4 regions of the Paenarthrobacter sp. TAF1 genome follow, and region 1 is predicted to be linked to each of the others. Evidence: riboswitches for the same ligand, from Rfam matches in the RefSeq annotation. Region 1 holds a riboswitch; each other region holds the start of a gene.
What was found. Region 1 has a riboswitch for S-adenosylmethionine ahead of AB4Y81_RS07015 (aminotransferase class V-fold PLP-dependent enzyme). Riboswitches for the same ligand answer to the same signal wherever they lie in the genome.
Positions count from the first base shown of each region.

Region 2: it holds a riboswitch for S-adenosylmethionine, as region 1 does, so the genes downstream of both, AB4Y81_RS13220 (DUF1737 domain-containing protein) here and AB4Y81_RS07015 (aminotransferase class V-fold PLP-dependent enzyme) in region 1, are expected to answer to the same signal.
Region 3: it holds a riboswitch for S-adenosylmethionine, as region 1 does, so the genes downstream of both, AB4Y81_RS10555 (hypothetical protein) here and AB4Y81_RS07015 (aminotransferase class V-fold PLP-dependent enzyme) in region 1, are expected to answer to the same signal.
Region 4: it holds a riboswitch for S-adenosylmethionine, as region 1 does, so the genes downstream of both, metX (homoserine O-acetyltransferase MetX) here and AB4Y81_RS07015 (aminotransferase class V-fold PLP-dependent enzyme) in region 1, are expected to answer to the same signal.

Region 1 covers NZ_JBFRDO010000004.1:162,328-165,917, forward strand. Annotated here, with positions in the region: gene rsgA (ribosome small subunit-dependent GTPase A) at 1-947, shown strand, start outside; gene hisN (histidinol-phosphatase) at 1,019-1,843, shown strand; SAM riboswitch class IV at 2,014-2,127, shown strand; gene AB4Y81_RS07015 (aminotransferase class V-fold PLP-dependent enzyme) at 2,160-3,566, shown strand.
Region 2 covers NZ_JBFRDO010000009.1:32,931-36,520, reverse strand. Annotated here, with positions in the region: gene AB4Y81_RS13230 (O-succinylhomoserine sulfhydrylase) at 1-1,083, opposite strand, end outside; gene AB4Y81_RS13225 (rhodanese-like domain-containing protein) at 1,084-1,494, opposite strand; gene AB4Y81_RS13220 (DUF1737 domain-containing protein) at 1,491-1,754, opposite strand; SAM riboswitch class IV at 1,768-1,879, opposite strand; gene AB4Y81_RS13215 (NtaA/DmoA family FMN-dependent monooxygenase) at 2,035-3,363, shown strand; gene AB4Y81_RS13210 (aromatic amino acid ammonia-lyase) at 3,363-3,590, shown strand, end outside.
Region 3 covers NZ_JBFRDO010000005.1:512,081-515,670, forward strand. Annotated here, with positions in the region: gene AB4Y81_RS10550 (sodium:solute symporter) at 217-1,752, shown strand; SAM riboswitch class IV at 1,863-1,982, shown strand; gene AB4Y81_RS10555 (hypothetical protein) at 1,999-2,298, shown strand; gene AB4Y81_RS10560 (hypothetical protein) at 2,295-2,486, opposite strand; gene AB4Y81_RS10565 (VIT1/CCC1 transporter family protein) at 2,725-3,590, shown strand, end outside.
Region 4 covers NZ_JBFRDO010000005.1:55,179-58,768, reverse strand. Annotated here, with positions in the region: gene AB4Y81_RS08600 (VOC family protein) at 1-369, opposite strand, end outside; partial or broken gene AB4Y81_RS08595 (bifunctional o-acetylhomoserine/o-acetylserine sulfhydrylase) at 564-1,901, shown strand; SAM riboswitch class IV at 2,086-2,203, shown strand; gene metX (homoserine O-acetyltransferase MetX) at 2,218-3,339, shown strand; gene AB4Y81_RS08585 (hypothetical protein) at 3,383-3,590, opposite strand, start outside.

The DNA of each region.
Region 1 (3,590 bases):
CCAACGAACGCATCATCATCGCCGCACGCGCCCGCGAACTCCGGCGCAACCCTGTTGTGCCCGGTGACTTCGTGGCCCTTGTAGGCGACGTTTCCGGGTCTCCGGACACGCTGGCCCGGCTGGTCCGGGTGGAAGAACGCCGGACCCTCCTTCGCCGCAGCGCCGATGACACGGATCCGATCGAGCGGGTAGTCGTGGCCAACGCCGACCAGCTGGTGGTGGTTGTTGCAGCCGCGAATCCCGAACCGCGGACCGGGTTCATCGACCGCGCCCTTGTGGCGGCGTACGACGCCGGTATTGAGCCATTGCTGCTGATCACCAAGGCCGACGTGAAGGATCCCACTGAACTGCTGGCCAACTACGTCAGCCTGGATTTCCCGGTGATTATCAGCCGGACAGCCGATTCTGAAGCCGGCGGCATTGATGCCCGATCCGATGATGGGCTGTCGGCCCGTTTGGACAGGGATGCTGTTTCCCGGCTCCGCGCACATCTCGGTGGCAAAGTGACCGTCATGCTGGGCCACTCCGGTGTGGGCAAGTCCACCATGGTCAACGCGTTGACGGGCGCCGAGCGGGCCACCGGCGGCGTGAATGCCGTCACCGGACGTGGCCGGCACACTTCGTCCTCGGCATTGGCGCTGAAGCTCGCGGATGCCCCCTCGGGCAGCTGGATCATTGACACCCCCGGTATCCGATCCTTCGGCTTGGCCCACGTGGATCCGGACCGGATCCTGCATTCCTTCCCGGACCTCGAACCCGGCACCGAAGCATGCGAGCGGGGATGCAAGCACGACGCTACGGCAGTGAACTGCGGGCTGGACGCCTGGGTCAATGAAGGACATGCGGGCCCTTCAGGGGTGGCGCGCCTGGCGTCACTGCGTCGCCTGCTGGGCGCGGACCCGCGCCTGGAGGCCAAAGAAGCGAAAGAGCTCGGCACGGTTACTTGATGACACTGGAAAACTGAGGGTGCAGCGGTAACGTCCCCACCGCCGCCAGTATTTCAGGATAGTTTGGTGCCATGACCCAACCCGCTTCCACCTACAACGACGACCTGCGCCTGGCCCATGTCCTCGCCGATTCCGTCGACGCCCAAACCATGGATCGCTTCAAGGCCCTGGACCTGCAGATCGAAACCAAGCCGGACCTCACCCCTGTCACCGATGCCGACAAGGCTGCGGAGGAGGCTATCCGCGGTCAGTTGTCGCGCTCGCGTCCACGTGATGCAGTCCTGGGTGAAGAGTTCGGCAGCAGTGGCCACGGATCGCGGCGCTGGATCATCGATCCCATCGACGGAACAAAGAACTTTGTCCGCGGCGTTCCAGTATGGGCAACGCTGATCGCGCTCGTCGATGAAGGCGAGCCCGTCGTTGGTGTGGTCAGCGCTCCGGCGTTGGGCAAACGCTGGTGGGCAGCCAAGGATATGGGCGCCTACATGGGTCGGTCCCTCGCTTCAGCAACCCGCCTCAAGGTGTCCAACGTTTCACGCCTGGCCGACGCTTCCATGTCCTACTCCAGCCTGTCCGGCTGGAAGGAGCGGGGCAATCTGGACGAATTCATGGACCTCACGGAGGACGTCTGGCGCACACGTGCCTACGGTGACTTCTGGTCCTACTGCCTCGTGGCCGAGGGCGCGGTGGACATCGCCTGCGAACCGGAGCTGAACCTCTACGACATGGCGGCGCTCGTCCCCATCGTGACGGAGGCAGGCGGGCGCTTCACTTCCCTGGAAGGCGAAGACGGACCGTTCGGCGGCAACGCCCTGGCCACCAACTCCATCCTGCATTCGGAAGTCCTGAAGCGGCTGAACCCCGGACTGGACGACCTCCTGCAGTCCCAAGCCTGAGGCCGGCACTACTCCGGATTGCCGAATTTTCGACGGCGGACGCCCGCTTTTGTGCGCGTCCGCCGTTTTTTGTTCGCGGAAACTGGGATTTGGCATTCCGCGTAACAAAGCGCTTAACAAAACCCCACGGCTTTGGATCGTCCCCCGGACGTGCCTTAGCCTTTTTTACAGGTCACGAGTGCCAGCGCTAAACCCCGGTTTGCTGGCCGGCAACCCTCCATTCGCGGTGGGGTGCCCCGGGTGACGACCCGGCCGGTCCGGAACGGATGCGGCAAGCGCGGATCCCCCTGTGGGGGTCCCTCTTGAGTGAGGTCCCATGAGCACAGTCACGTTCAACGCAAACACCATCCCTTCCTTTGTTGACGAAGCCGCCCTCGAATCGGCAGCTGCGCGTCCCCTCGCCGCCGTCACGGGCGCGGAGCTTCAGGCGCCTCTGATCCAAGGTGGCCACGTCCGCTATGCCAACCTCGACTACGGCGCGTCAGCCCCTGCGCTGACGATTGTTTCCGCCTACCTCAACGAGGTCCTCCCGTACTACGCCAGCGTTCACCGCGGGGCAGGCTTCGCCTCGCAGATCAGCACCTCCGTCTACGAGAATTCCCGGAACATCGTCCGTGACTTCGTTGGCGGACGTGCAGACGATTCGGTGATCTTTACCCGGAACACCACGGACTCCTTGAACCTGCTGGCCGGCTGCCTCCCGCAGGTCGACGGCGGGTTTGCCGGCGAGGTCCTGTACTTGGACATTGAGCACCACGCAAATCTGCTGCCGTGGCAGGGCGTGCCGCACCGCAGCGTGGTTGCGGCGCCGACCCTGGCCGGAACGCTGGACAAGATCGAAGCCGAACTGGCCCTGGGCGGCGTCAGCCTGCTCGCCGTCACGGGCGCCTCGAACGTCACCGGAGAGATCCTGCCGATCGCCCGGCTGGCCGCGCTGGCCCACGAGTACGGCGCGAGGATCGTGGTGGATGCAGCCCAGCTCGCTCCGCACCGCCGCGTCAACATCGCAGAGGCAGACGTCGACTACATCGTCTTCTCAGGACACAAGCTCTATGCGCCGTTCGGCGCAGGAGTGGTAGTGGGCCGCCCGGACTGGCTCGACGCCGGGATCCCGCACCTGGCAGGTGGCGGCGCTGTCCGCGAAGCGCGCTTGGACTCGGTTAGCTGGGCCACGGGTCCGGCGAGGCACGAGGGCGGTTCCCCCAACGTCCTGGGCGCCGCGACGCTCGCCCGCGCCACGCAGGTGCTCGCCGGCCTCGACCAGGACGCCTGGCACGCACACGAAGCGGGCATCCGCAGCTACCTGGTTGAGGGCCTGGAAGCCATCGACGGCGTAACAGTCCACCGGATCTTCAGCGATTCCGAGGACACCATCGGCGTGGTCAACTTCTCCGTAGAAGGATTCGACGCCGGACTGGTCGCCGCATATCTGGCGGCCGAACACGGAGTGGGCCTCCGCGACGGACGTTTCTGCGCGCACCCGTTGCTCAAGCGGCTGGGACTGCCTTCGGGTTCCCTGCGCGCAAGCTTCGGCGTCGGCTCCCGGTTGGAGGACGCCACCAGGCTGCTGGCAGGCATCGAGGAACTCAAGCGCAACGGCCTGGGCTGGGACTATGTGGTGGACGAGGGCCGTTGGGTACCGGCCAACGACCACCGCAGCTACCCCGAGTGGGCGCCCAACACCCCGGGCACAGCCGGTGCCGCTCCCTGCACGGTCGACTAGAGGGTAAATTCGTAGGGTACCTCT
Region 2 (3,590 bases), on a different contig from region 1:
GTGGGTGGTGGTGGCAGGGTGGGTGATCAGCGACTTGGAGTCACCAAGGTTGTTGGAGATGTCGATGACACGCAATCCATCAAGCAGCGCGAACGCGGCTTCTTTCGCGGAGCGGCCGGCGGACGGCGAGAGCTCGAACGTGAGCACTGTGCCTCCGGCTTTCATCTGCTTCGCGGCGAGCTCGTACTGCGGGTGCGACTTCAGCAAGGGGTACTTGACCCAGCTGATGGCGGGTTGCTGCTCCAACCATTCCGCGATCTTCAGGGCCGATGCCGAGCTGTGGTTGACTCGGAGCCCGATGGTTTCCAGGCCTTTGGTCAACACCCAGGCGTTGAAAGCCGAAAGCGATGGCCCCGTGTGGCGCATGAGCTGCTTCACCGGTCCATCGATGAACTCCTTGGTGCCCAGGATCGCGCCACCGAGGACGCGTCCCTGGCCGTCGATGTGCTTGGTGCCTGAGTACACAATCACGTCGGCGCCCAGCTCGCCACAGCGCTGCAGCAGGGGGGTGGCAAAGACGTTGTCGACGACGACAGTCGCCCCAGCGGCATGCGCCAGTTCGCTGACAGCCTGGATGTCCACGATTTCCTGCATCGGGTTGGACGGTGACTCGAAGAAGACGGCGGTGGTCGGCTCGGAGAGAGCCTCACGCCACTGGTCAAGGTCCGGTCCGTCCACAAACACGGTCTCCACGCCCCAGCGCGGAAGGATCTCGTTGAGGATCACGAAGCAGGAGCCGAAGAGGGAACGGGCAGCAACCACGCGGTCACCGGCAGCCAGCAGGGCACCCAGTGCGGTGAACACGGCGGACATGCCGGACGCCGTCGCGAAGCAAGCCTCGGTACCTTCGAGGAGGCGCAGCCGCTCCTGGAAGGTGGCCACGGACGGGTTGCCGTAGCGGGAGTAGACGAAGCGTTCGTCCTCGCCGGTGAAGGCGCGTTCTGCCGCGGCGGCGGATTCGTAAACGAAGCCGGAGTTCAGGAAGACGGGTTCAGCCGTTTCCTGGAAGTTGGTACGGTCAAGTCCACCGCGAACGGCCTGGGTGTCGGGGCTCCAGCCGGCGGCGTCAGGATTGAAAGTCACTTACTCGGTCCCCAGATTCGTTGGCAGGCCACGGTTCTTCCAACCATTGACGGTGCGTTCGCCGTAACGGTCGGGTTCGCCCTCAAAGCCTTCAAGGACGTTGTAGGCGGTGAAGCCTGCCTGCGTGGCGGCGATGGCGGCGGCGATGGAGCGCTGGCCGGAGCGGCAGATGAAGACGAGCTCCACGCCGTCGTCCTCGGGTGCCTGTTGTTGCAGGTCCTCGATGAAGCGGGAGTTCGGGATGCCGCCGGCGAGGTTCCACTGGATGAACAGGGGATCGTTCTCGGTGGCTTTCGTGTCGGGGATTCCGATGTGGGCCCATTCGCCCTCGGTGCGGACGTCCACCAGGATGGCGCCCTGTTCAAGCTTGGCCCACGCGTCTTGCGGGGTCAGGTCACCTGCGTAGCTCATGCGTGGCCCTCGAATGCTTCTTCGTCGTCGGTATCCAGTTCATCAACGGCGTTGGCGACTGCGGCATCGGCGCTGGCAATCGCGGCGGGCAGGACGACGGCCTGCGCGACGATCACGTCGGTTCCGTTGAACGTGGCGGCGGGGCTGCCGTGCAGTACGTACCCATCCGCCAGGGCGTTGGTGATCCGCTCACAAAAGTCGCGGGTATCCGGGCCTGTTATCAGGCGGTAAGAGAGTTTTTCTTCAGTGGGTTCAGGCATTGCTGGTGCTCCTCAGTCACGCTTGCAGTTCGAGTTGTCGATACGCCGAGTAGTCACCTGAGGCACCCCGCCGGAGAGAGGGTTGCCGACCAGCAAGTCAGGGCTTTGCGCTGGTTCTCATTACTCAAGAAAAACGTAGCATTCACGACGACGGCCCGCACGGCGGCCGTCGTCATGTTGCGTAACCGGGCGGTACTGGAGTACGGGTCCAATTAAGACGTCCCGGGAGCATAATTGACGCAGTACGACCCCCTGTAACTTCGTATGAAATCAGGTCGCGGTGAACGGACAGAGCAGTTCTACACTCAAGCCCATGCTGCATTTTGGTTGGTTCGTGGGGCACGGTTTCGGGGTGCAGGGCTGGGGCACTCCGGGCTACAGCCTGGGGTACGACTGGAAGAAGCCCGCCCTGTACCAGGAGGCCGTGCGCGCGTTCGAGCTGTCCGGGCTGGACCTGTTCATCATCGAGGATTCCCTGACCGTCCCGGACACCTATGGCGGTACTGCCGAGGTTTCGCTGGCCCATGCGTCCTTTGCGCCGAAACACGATCCCTTGGCGTTGGTCCCGTACTTGCTTTCCGCCACGGAGCACCTGGGGATCGTTCCCACGGTCAGCGCTTCCTTCTACCCGCCCTTCACCGCGGCCCGGCTCCTCGCTACCCTGCAGCACTTCTCCGAGGGGCAGCTCGGATGGAATGTGGTCACCTCGGGCAGCGATCTCGCCGCGCAGAACTACGGCTTGGACCAGCAGATCGAACACGACCTCCGGTACGAAAAAGCGGAGGAATTCGTCGACGTCGTCAGGCGGCTTTGGCGTAGCTGGGAGGCCGACGCTGTACTTGAGGACGTTTCAGCCGGGGTGTTTGCGGACCATACCAAAGTGCATCCGATCAACCACGACGGCGACTTCTTCAAGGTCCGTGGGCCGCTGAACACGGCACCGTTGCCCGAGGAACCCGTGCTTGTCCAAGCGGGCGCCTCTCCGCGGGGCAAAGCGTTTGCCGGCGGTCACGCGGATGTGGCAATTGCGCTCGCCCGCGGCGTTGACGGTATGAAGGCCTACCGGGATTCGATCCGGGCCGAGGCGGCGAAAGCCGGGCGGAATCCCGACGACGTGAAGGTGCTTTTCGTGCTGAAGCCCACCGTGGTGGGTTCCACAGCCGAGGCCGAGGAGCTACGGGCGCAGCGCCGGGAATTGACGCAGCGTGACATCGACAGCCAGCTCAACTCCATCTCCTACCTGTCCGTGATCGACTTTAAGAAGTTCGACCTCGATGCCCCGCTTCCGGAGTTGAGCACCAACAGCAACCAGGGCACGTTGGAGCACTTCGCCAAGGCTGCCCCTCCCGGGTCCACGCTGCGCGAAATCCTGCAGGCACGCAGCGGTGGTGCGGGGGATTCGATCATCGGCACGGTGGGAGAAATTGCGGATTATCTGGAGGAGACCGGCGCGGCGGTAGGGGGCGACGGCTTCCTGTTCTCCGGCTTTGTTGATCCGGTGACCGTGCACGGTGTGCTGGACAAGCTGACCCCGGAACTCCGCCGCCGCGGCCTGTTGAGGAAGAGTTACGGCAACGGCGGATTCCGCCAAAACCTGCTGGATTTCTAATGGGCATTTTCACCATCGGGACGGGCCCCGTTTCCGCATTGGCTGTGGCGGAAGCGGCTGCGGATCCGACGTTTCACGTGGAACTCAACCAAGATGCGTTGAATTTGATCGGACGGGGAAGGGAGATCGTGGAGCAGGCGGCCGCTTCCGGCCAACGGGTCTACGGCCTGAATACCCTTCTAGGGTCAGGCCGGGACACTGCTGTGGAGGAGAAGTCCCTCCTCGCC
Region 3 (3,590 bases), on a different contig from region 1:
CAACAGGGCCACTGCGGGCGTAACCAAGTCCAAAGGATCTTGACTGTTACTCCGATCACAACATATCCTCATAGGCAACAAGTGTTGTCTGTGAGGCACACAACACATCCCCAAGCTCCAAACCCAAATCTCCAATCATCCGCACAGAGACTTCGACGCATCGCAGGGGTATCGTCGAAAACCCCAACCTCCGTGCATCAGCTCCAAGGACCGTTCATGGAATCTTCGGCTATTAATATCGCAATCGTGGTGGTGTACCTGCTCGCCATGCTGGCCTTCGGCTGGTGGGGCAAGTCCCGCACAAAGAACAACAGCGACTTCCTGGTGGCCGGCCGCCGCCTGGGACCCTTCCTCTACACAGGCACCATGGCCGCCGTGGTCCTCGGTGGCGCATCCACCGTGGGCGGCGTGGGCCTCGGTTACAAGTTCGGCATCTCCGGCATGTGGCTCGTGGTGGCCATCGGCTCCGGCGTGCTGCTCCTTAGCCTCCTGTTCGCCGGCACCATCCAGCGGTTGAAGATCTACACGGTCTCCCAAATGCTGAGCCTGCGATACGGCAGCAAAGCCACCCAGACATCCGGAATCGTGATGTTGGCCTACACCCTCATGCTCTGCGCCACGTCCACCGGCGCCTACGCCACCATCTTCGTGGTGCTCTTCGACTGGGAACGCTGGTTGGCAATCGCAGTCGGCGGCGCCATCGTGCTGGTCTACTCCACCATCGGCGGCATGTGGTCCATCACCCTGGCAGACCAGGTGCAGTTCCTCATCAAGACCGTAGGCATTTTCTTCCTGATGCTGCCGTTCGTCCTGAACGCAGCCGGCGGAATGGACGGCATCCGTGAGCGMCTTGACGCCAGCTTCTTCCAGATCGACGGCATCGGCGTCCAGACAATCATCACTTACTTCGTGGTCTACACCCTCGGCCTCCTGATCGGCCAGGACATCTGGCAGCGCGTCTTCACCGCCAAGACCGCCACCGTTGCACGCTGGGGCGGAGCTACCGCCGGTGTTTACTGCATCCTCTACGGCATCGCCGGCGCACTGATCGGCCTGGCTGCCCGCGTCGCCCTCCCGGACATCGATGTCGCCAACCTCGGCAAGGACGTTGTCTACGCAGAGGTGGCAACCCACATCCTGCCCGTCGGCATCGGCGGACTGGTGATGGCCGCGGCTGTGGCTGCGATGATGTCCACCGCTTCGGGCGCCCTGATCGCCGCCGCTACGGTGGCCCGCGCAGACGTTGTCCCGTTCGTGGCCAGCTGGTTCGGCAAGACGATCAACACAGACGACACGGAAAACCCCGAGCACGACGTCAAGGCAAACCGCTACTGGGTCCTGGGCCTGGGCATCGTTGCAGTCCTGATTTCCATGGCAGCGCAGGACGTCGTTGTTGCCCTGACCATCGCCTACGACATCCTGGTAGGCGGACTCCTGGTCGCCATTCTCGGCGGCCTGGTCTGGAAGCGCGGAACGGGCATCGCGGCTGCATGGTCCATGGCAGTCGGCTCAGTTCTGACACTGGCCCTGCTCATCATGTACGCGGTTGGTGTCATCCCGAGCGAAGACGGCGTCTACGCCAACGAGCCCATCTACTGGGGCCTCGGTGCTTCTCTGGTGGTTTACGTCGTGGTCTCCCTGCTGACTCCGCCCACGGACGCAGCCGTCCGCGAGGCCTGGGACAAGCGCGTAGCCGGCGCCATCTCCGAGGAACTGCCGCCGGAAGTCCACCCGGTGGGCAGCAGCAAGTAACCAGGCAATACCCGACGGCGGTGCCGCCCCCTTCACGGGGGCAGCACCGCCGTCGTTTTGTTCCCGGCAAAAGGGCCTTCATAACCGCAGGTGCGGTACTGTTGTCCCAGCTTCAAGAGATGTGGCGCCAAGCTCCGACTGGCCATGCACCAACCCCATGTTCACGGGTGGTTCGGATGAGGAAGCGGCCCGTCCCGGACCTGAGACAACCGAGCGGGCAAGAGCACTCTCCACAGGAGCAGCACCTTGCCGTATCAGAGCGATACCAGCCACGCCCACAGCACCACCGGCCAAACCGAAGCCCGGACCGTCACGGTGATCCCCGCCGTCGACCTTTACCTGGGCACGGTCACCATAGTGGCCAGGAACGAAACCCTGTTCTTCCGGCATCCCCATCCGCAGCAGATCGCCAAAGCGCTGGCCCAGGCCGTCCGGCCCTCAACGTGGTGCGAGGCGTCCCGGACCCTGACGGTTACTGTGGCCGCGACAGGAAAACGGGATGGCCAGCCGCGCCTGTTCGCCCTCGGCAGCCGGGACGAGGACTAGATTTCCTCTTCCTCCCCACGGAATTCCTCGGTCTCATCGATCGGCACCACCCGTTCATCGTCCTCGGGGGCGTCCACTTCCTCAACCCAGGGCTCGTCCACTTCCTGGTCTTCGGCGTAGTCGTAGGCCGGGTCCGACTCGATGGTGGTGCGTTCCGGGTACTTGGCGTGTGATTCGGTGGTGTCCATGGTGCAACCTCCGTCCCGTGGGCCTGTAAGAGCCCGCTAACCGAGTGCGGGGAGGCTCCCCGCCCCTGTCCTTCCATCTGAGCACCGGCCAAAGCGAGGGTCAAGCAGAGCCGGAAATTACGGTACACCGAACATTCCAGCTAAGGAATACCAGCCAAAAAACCCTGCAAATAAGCGGTAGTGTGGGGCGTGCAATGGGGCCGCAACTACCCCACCCAGCACAGGAGATAAAGTGCAGATGCACCAGGAATCCCACAGTTCGTCGAGCCCCGCTCCGGACCCCGCCATCGAACCCACAGCCCTCCACCACACCGCAGACCCGGCAGCACCCACTGCGTCGGACATCAGGCGTTGGCGGCAGTACCTTGCCGATGAACGCGCCGAGGCTGCGGTCTACCGCGAACTCGCCCAGCGCCGCGACGGCGAGGAACGGCAGATCCTGCTGGCTCTGGCCGAAGCCGAAGGGCGGCATGAAGCGCACTGGCTCAAACTCCTGGGTGAGCACGCAGGCATGCCCAAGGCAGCTTCCGCCCGCAGCCAGTTCCTGGGGTTCCTGGCCCGCAACTTCGGTTCGGTCTTCGTCCTGGCCCTGGCGCAACGTGCAGAGGGCCGCTCCCCCTACGGAACCGAGCCGGCCGCCACCCCCGCGATGGTGGCCGATGAACAAATCCACGAGGAAGTAGTCCGGGGCCTGGCGACCCGTGGACGCAACCGGCTCTCGGGTACCTTCCGCGCAGCAGTTTTCGGCGCCAACGACGGTTTGGTGAGCAACCTGTCGCTGGTCATGGGCATGGCCGCGACGGGTGTACCGAGTTCCGTGGTCCTCATGAGCGGCGTTGCAGGGCTCCTGGCCGGCGCACTGTCCATGGGTGCCGGCGAATACGTCTCCGTCCGCTCGCAACGCGAACTGCTCAACGCCACCCTCCCCACCCAGGCCACCCTCACCGCAGCCCCGTCGCTGGACATCGACCACAACGAGCTGGTCCTGGTTTACCTGGCACGCGGCATGACCCGCGAAGCCGCCGAGCACCGGGCAGCCGAGCGCATGGGATTGTTCAGCTGCGACTGCGATCCCAGCCTCTCCCTGCAGCCCGAGAAACCGGT
Region 4 (3,590 bases), on a different contig from region 1:
GATCTGCTGCCACACCAGTTCGCGGCCGTCAGGGAACTTGCGGTTGCCCGGGACTGCTGCGCGACCGAGGCGTTCCTCAAACGGGGCGAGGTCGTCAACTGCCACGCACCAGCCCATCCAACCGCCGCCGGCGGCTGAGCGTGCACGGACAGCTTGGCCGAAGGGTGCTTTGTCGGAAGCAGGGTGGTCCAGGACCTCCACGACTTCCAGGTACTTGTTATCCGCAAGGGGAATGATCATGTTCCGGGTGCCGAAGCGCGGGTGCACTCCGCCCCGGACTGCGTCCACTCCCAGAGCCGCGGAAATTCGTTCGGTAGTGGCCAAGAGGCCATCTCGTTCACAGGCGTAAGAGACGTGATCCATGCGCATGGCTTCATCTTGGCACTTTGTGATCGGTGTCTCAGCTAAGCCAACCCTAACTAAGGTGGGATCTCGCGACGGGCGTCATGGAAGGTCGCAAAAGAGCCCATATATTCTGCTGGCGTCACAAAGCTGTCCAAGGACCCGGACACTTCCTAGACTGGCCGCAGCTTCCTTCCCGCAGCTATTCCGCCGACCACACGCGCCACGAACAGGAGAATTCCATGTCCCAAGGATGGTCTTTCGAAACCCGCCAGATCCACGCAGGCCAAGAGCCGGATGCCGCCACGGGCGCGCGTTCCCTGCCGATCTACCAGACAACGTCGTTCGTTTTCCCGAGTGCTGAAAGCGCGGCCAACCGCTTTGCCCTGGCCGAACTGGCTCCGATCTACACCCGGATAGGCAACCCCACGCAGGACGCCGTGGAACAGCGCGTCGCGAGCCTCGAAGGCGGTCTGGGTGCACTGCTGCTCAGTTCGGGCCAGGCAGCCGAGACCTTTGCCATCCTGAACATCGCCGAGGCCGGCGACCACGTCGTCGCGAGCCCCAGCCTCTACGGCGGCACGTACAACCTGCTGGCCCACACGCTGAAGAAGTTCGGCATCTCCGTGACTTTCGTCGAGGACCCGGACAACCTCGAGCAGTGGCGTGCGGCCGTCCAGTCGAACACCAAGCTGTTCTTTGGTGAAGTCGTCTCGAACCCACGCCAGGACGTGCTGGATATCGAAGGCGTCGCCGGTGTCGCGCACGAGGCAGGCGTGCCTCTCATCGTCGACAACACCCTCTCCACGCCGTTCCTCATCCGGCCCATCGAGTGGGGCGCGGACATTGTGGTCCACTCCGCAACCAAGTACCTCGGCGGACACGGTTCGGCGATCGCAGGCGTGATCGTGGACTCGGGCAACTTCGACTTCGGCAAGGACCCGGAGCGGTTCCCCGGCTTCAACACCCCGGACCCCAGTTACAACGGCTTGGTTTACGCCCGCGACCTGGGCAAGGACGGAGCGCTCGGAGCCAACCTTTCCTACATCCTGAAGGCCCGTGTCCAGCTCCTTCGCGACCTCGGCTCGGCCGTGTCGCCGTTCAACGCGTTCCTCATTGCCCAGGGCCTGGAAACCTTGAGCCTGCGGGTGGAGCGCCACGTCGCCAACGCCACCAAGGTGGCCGAGTGGCTGGAAGCGCATGACGACGTCGAATCGGTCGCCTATGCGGGCCTGCCGTCCAGCCCCTGGTACGAGCGGGGCCGCAAGTACGGACCCCAGGGCACGGGAGCCATCGTGGCCTTCAACATCAAGGGTGGCGTAGAGGCCGGCAAGCGCTTCGTGGACGGTTTGGAGCTGCACTCCCACGTCGCCAACATCGGTGACGTCCGCTCCCTGGTCATCCACCCGGCGTCGACCACGCACAGCCAGCTGACGGTCGAGCAGCAGGTAGCCGCCGGCGTCAACCCGGGCCTAGTCCGCTTGTCCGTGGGCATTGAGCACATCGATGACATCATTGCCGACCTCGAAGCCGGCTTCCGCGCGGCCAAGGGCGCCTGAACGGGCAGTCCACGCCTGCAGCTGACGCACCCGGCTGACGGACCCGGGGTGTCGTCCACATCGACGATTATTCGCCGGACGGCACCCCGGAGTGCTCTTTCGTGAATGAAGCTGCCCTTGAACGTCACACTGGTGTCACATTCTTCGCCATAACGGTGGTGTCTTTCCTAGACTCTACGTATTAGGTCATGAGTGCCAGCAGATAGCCCCGGCTTGCTGGCCGGCAACCCTCCTTCCGCGGTGGGGTGCCCCGGGTGAAGACCTGGCCTGTTCGCACGCAAGGCGACGGGCAAGCGCGAAGTTAGGTGTCAAAGGAATGACCATCACTGCTACAGCACTTCCCAAATCCGGAGAAGAAGACGGAACCGTCAAGTACGCGGGCATAGGGCCGCTGGCGCTCGAAGCCGGCGGTCACCTCCCCAACGTCGTGTTGGCGTACGAAACCTGGGGACGACTCAACGCCGACGCGTCCAATGCCGTGCTCATCCAGCATGCGCTGACGGGCAGCACCCACGTTGCCCGCGGAGCCACGGACGAGGAAGGGTGGTGGGAGCAGTTGGTGGGTCCGGGCGCCACCATCGACACCAACAGGTTCTTCGTTGTCTCCATCAATATCGTGGGCGGCTGCTATGGCAGCACCGGCCCGTCCTCCGATGCGCCGGACGGCAAGCCGTGGGGTTCCCGGTTCCCCCTGGTCACTCTTCGCGACAGCACGGTTGCTGAGGCCCGTTTGGCGGACCTCTTGGGGATTGAATCCTGGCACGCGGTCCTGGGCGGCTCGATGGGTGGGGCCAGGGCCCTCGAATGGGCTGTCACGTTCCCGGAGAGGGTCAACCGCTGCGCCGTCATTTCGGTGGGAGCCTACAGCACCGCCGAGCAGATTGCCTTTGCGCAGGCCCAAACCCTGGCCATCCGGCAGGACCCGCACTTCAACAATGGGGACTACTACGGCGGTCCGGCTCCGGAACACGGACTTGCCCTGGCCCGCCGGATTGCGCACATCACGTACCGTTCCGCCCTGGAACTGGATCTCCGCTTCGGCAGGGAAGCCCAACATCAGGAAACGCCGCTCTCCGCAGCAGTCCTGGGGGAGCGTGGTCGCTACCAGGTGGAAAGCTACCTGGACCACCAGGGGACAAAGCTTGTGCGGCGGTTCGATGCCAACAGCTATATCGCCATCACCGAAGCGTTGATGTCCCACGACATCAGGCGGGGACGGGGCACACTGCAGGAAGCACTTTCGCGTGCCACCGCCGAGTTCTTTGTTGCTGCTGTGGACACGGACAGGCTGTACTTCCCGGCCCAGTCCAAGGAACTGGCGGCAGCACTGCCGGGGAATGTTCCGGTCCACACCATCCAGGCGCCGATCGGCCACGATGGCTTCCTCACGGAAATCGGCCAATTGTCGGAGCAGCTTCGCGGGGCGTTCTTCGCCTGACCGTGAGGAGCCTGTTCGTAGAGTTGCCTGTTTGTGGACGTGCCTAGCCGTTCATGATCTCCCCGCGTTGTTTCATGTAGTCCTCCATGGCGATCTGGCCATTGGTGAACTTCGCATCCAGTTCAGCCAGCTTGCGGGCGCGGTAGCCCTGGGGCTCGGAACCGGCAGTGGGAAACGGCGCGGGAGCGGGCTGTCCGGCCCGGTAGGAATCGCTTGGGTAGGAACCGCTTGGGTAGGAGGCGTTCGACGGC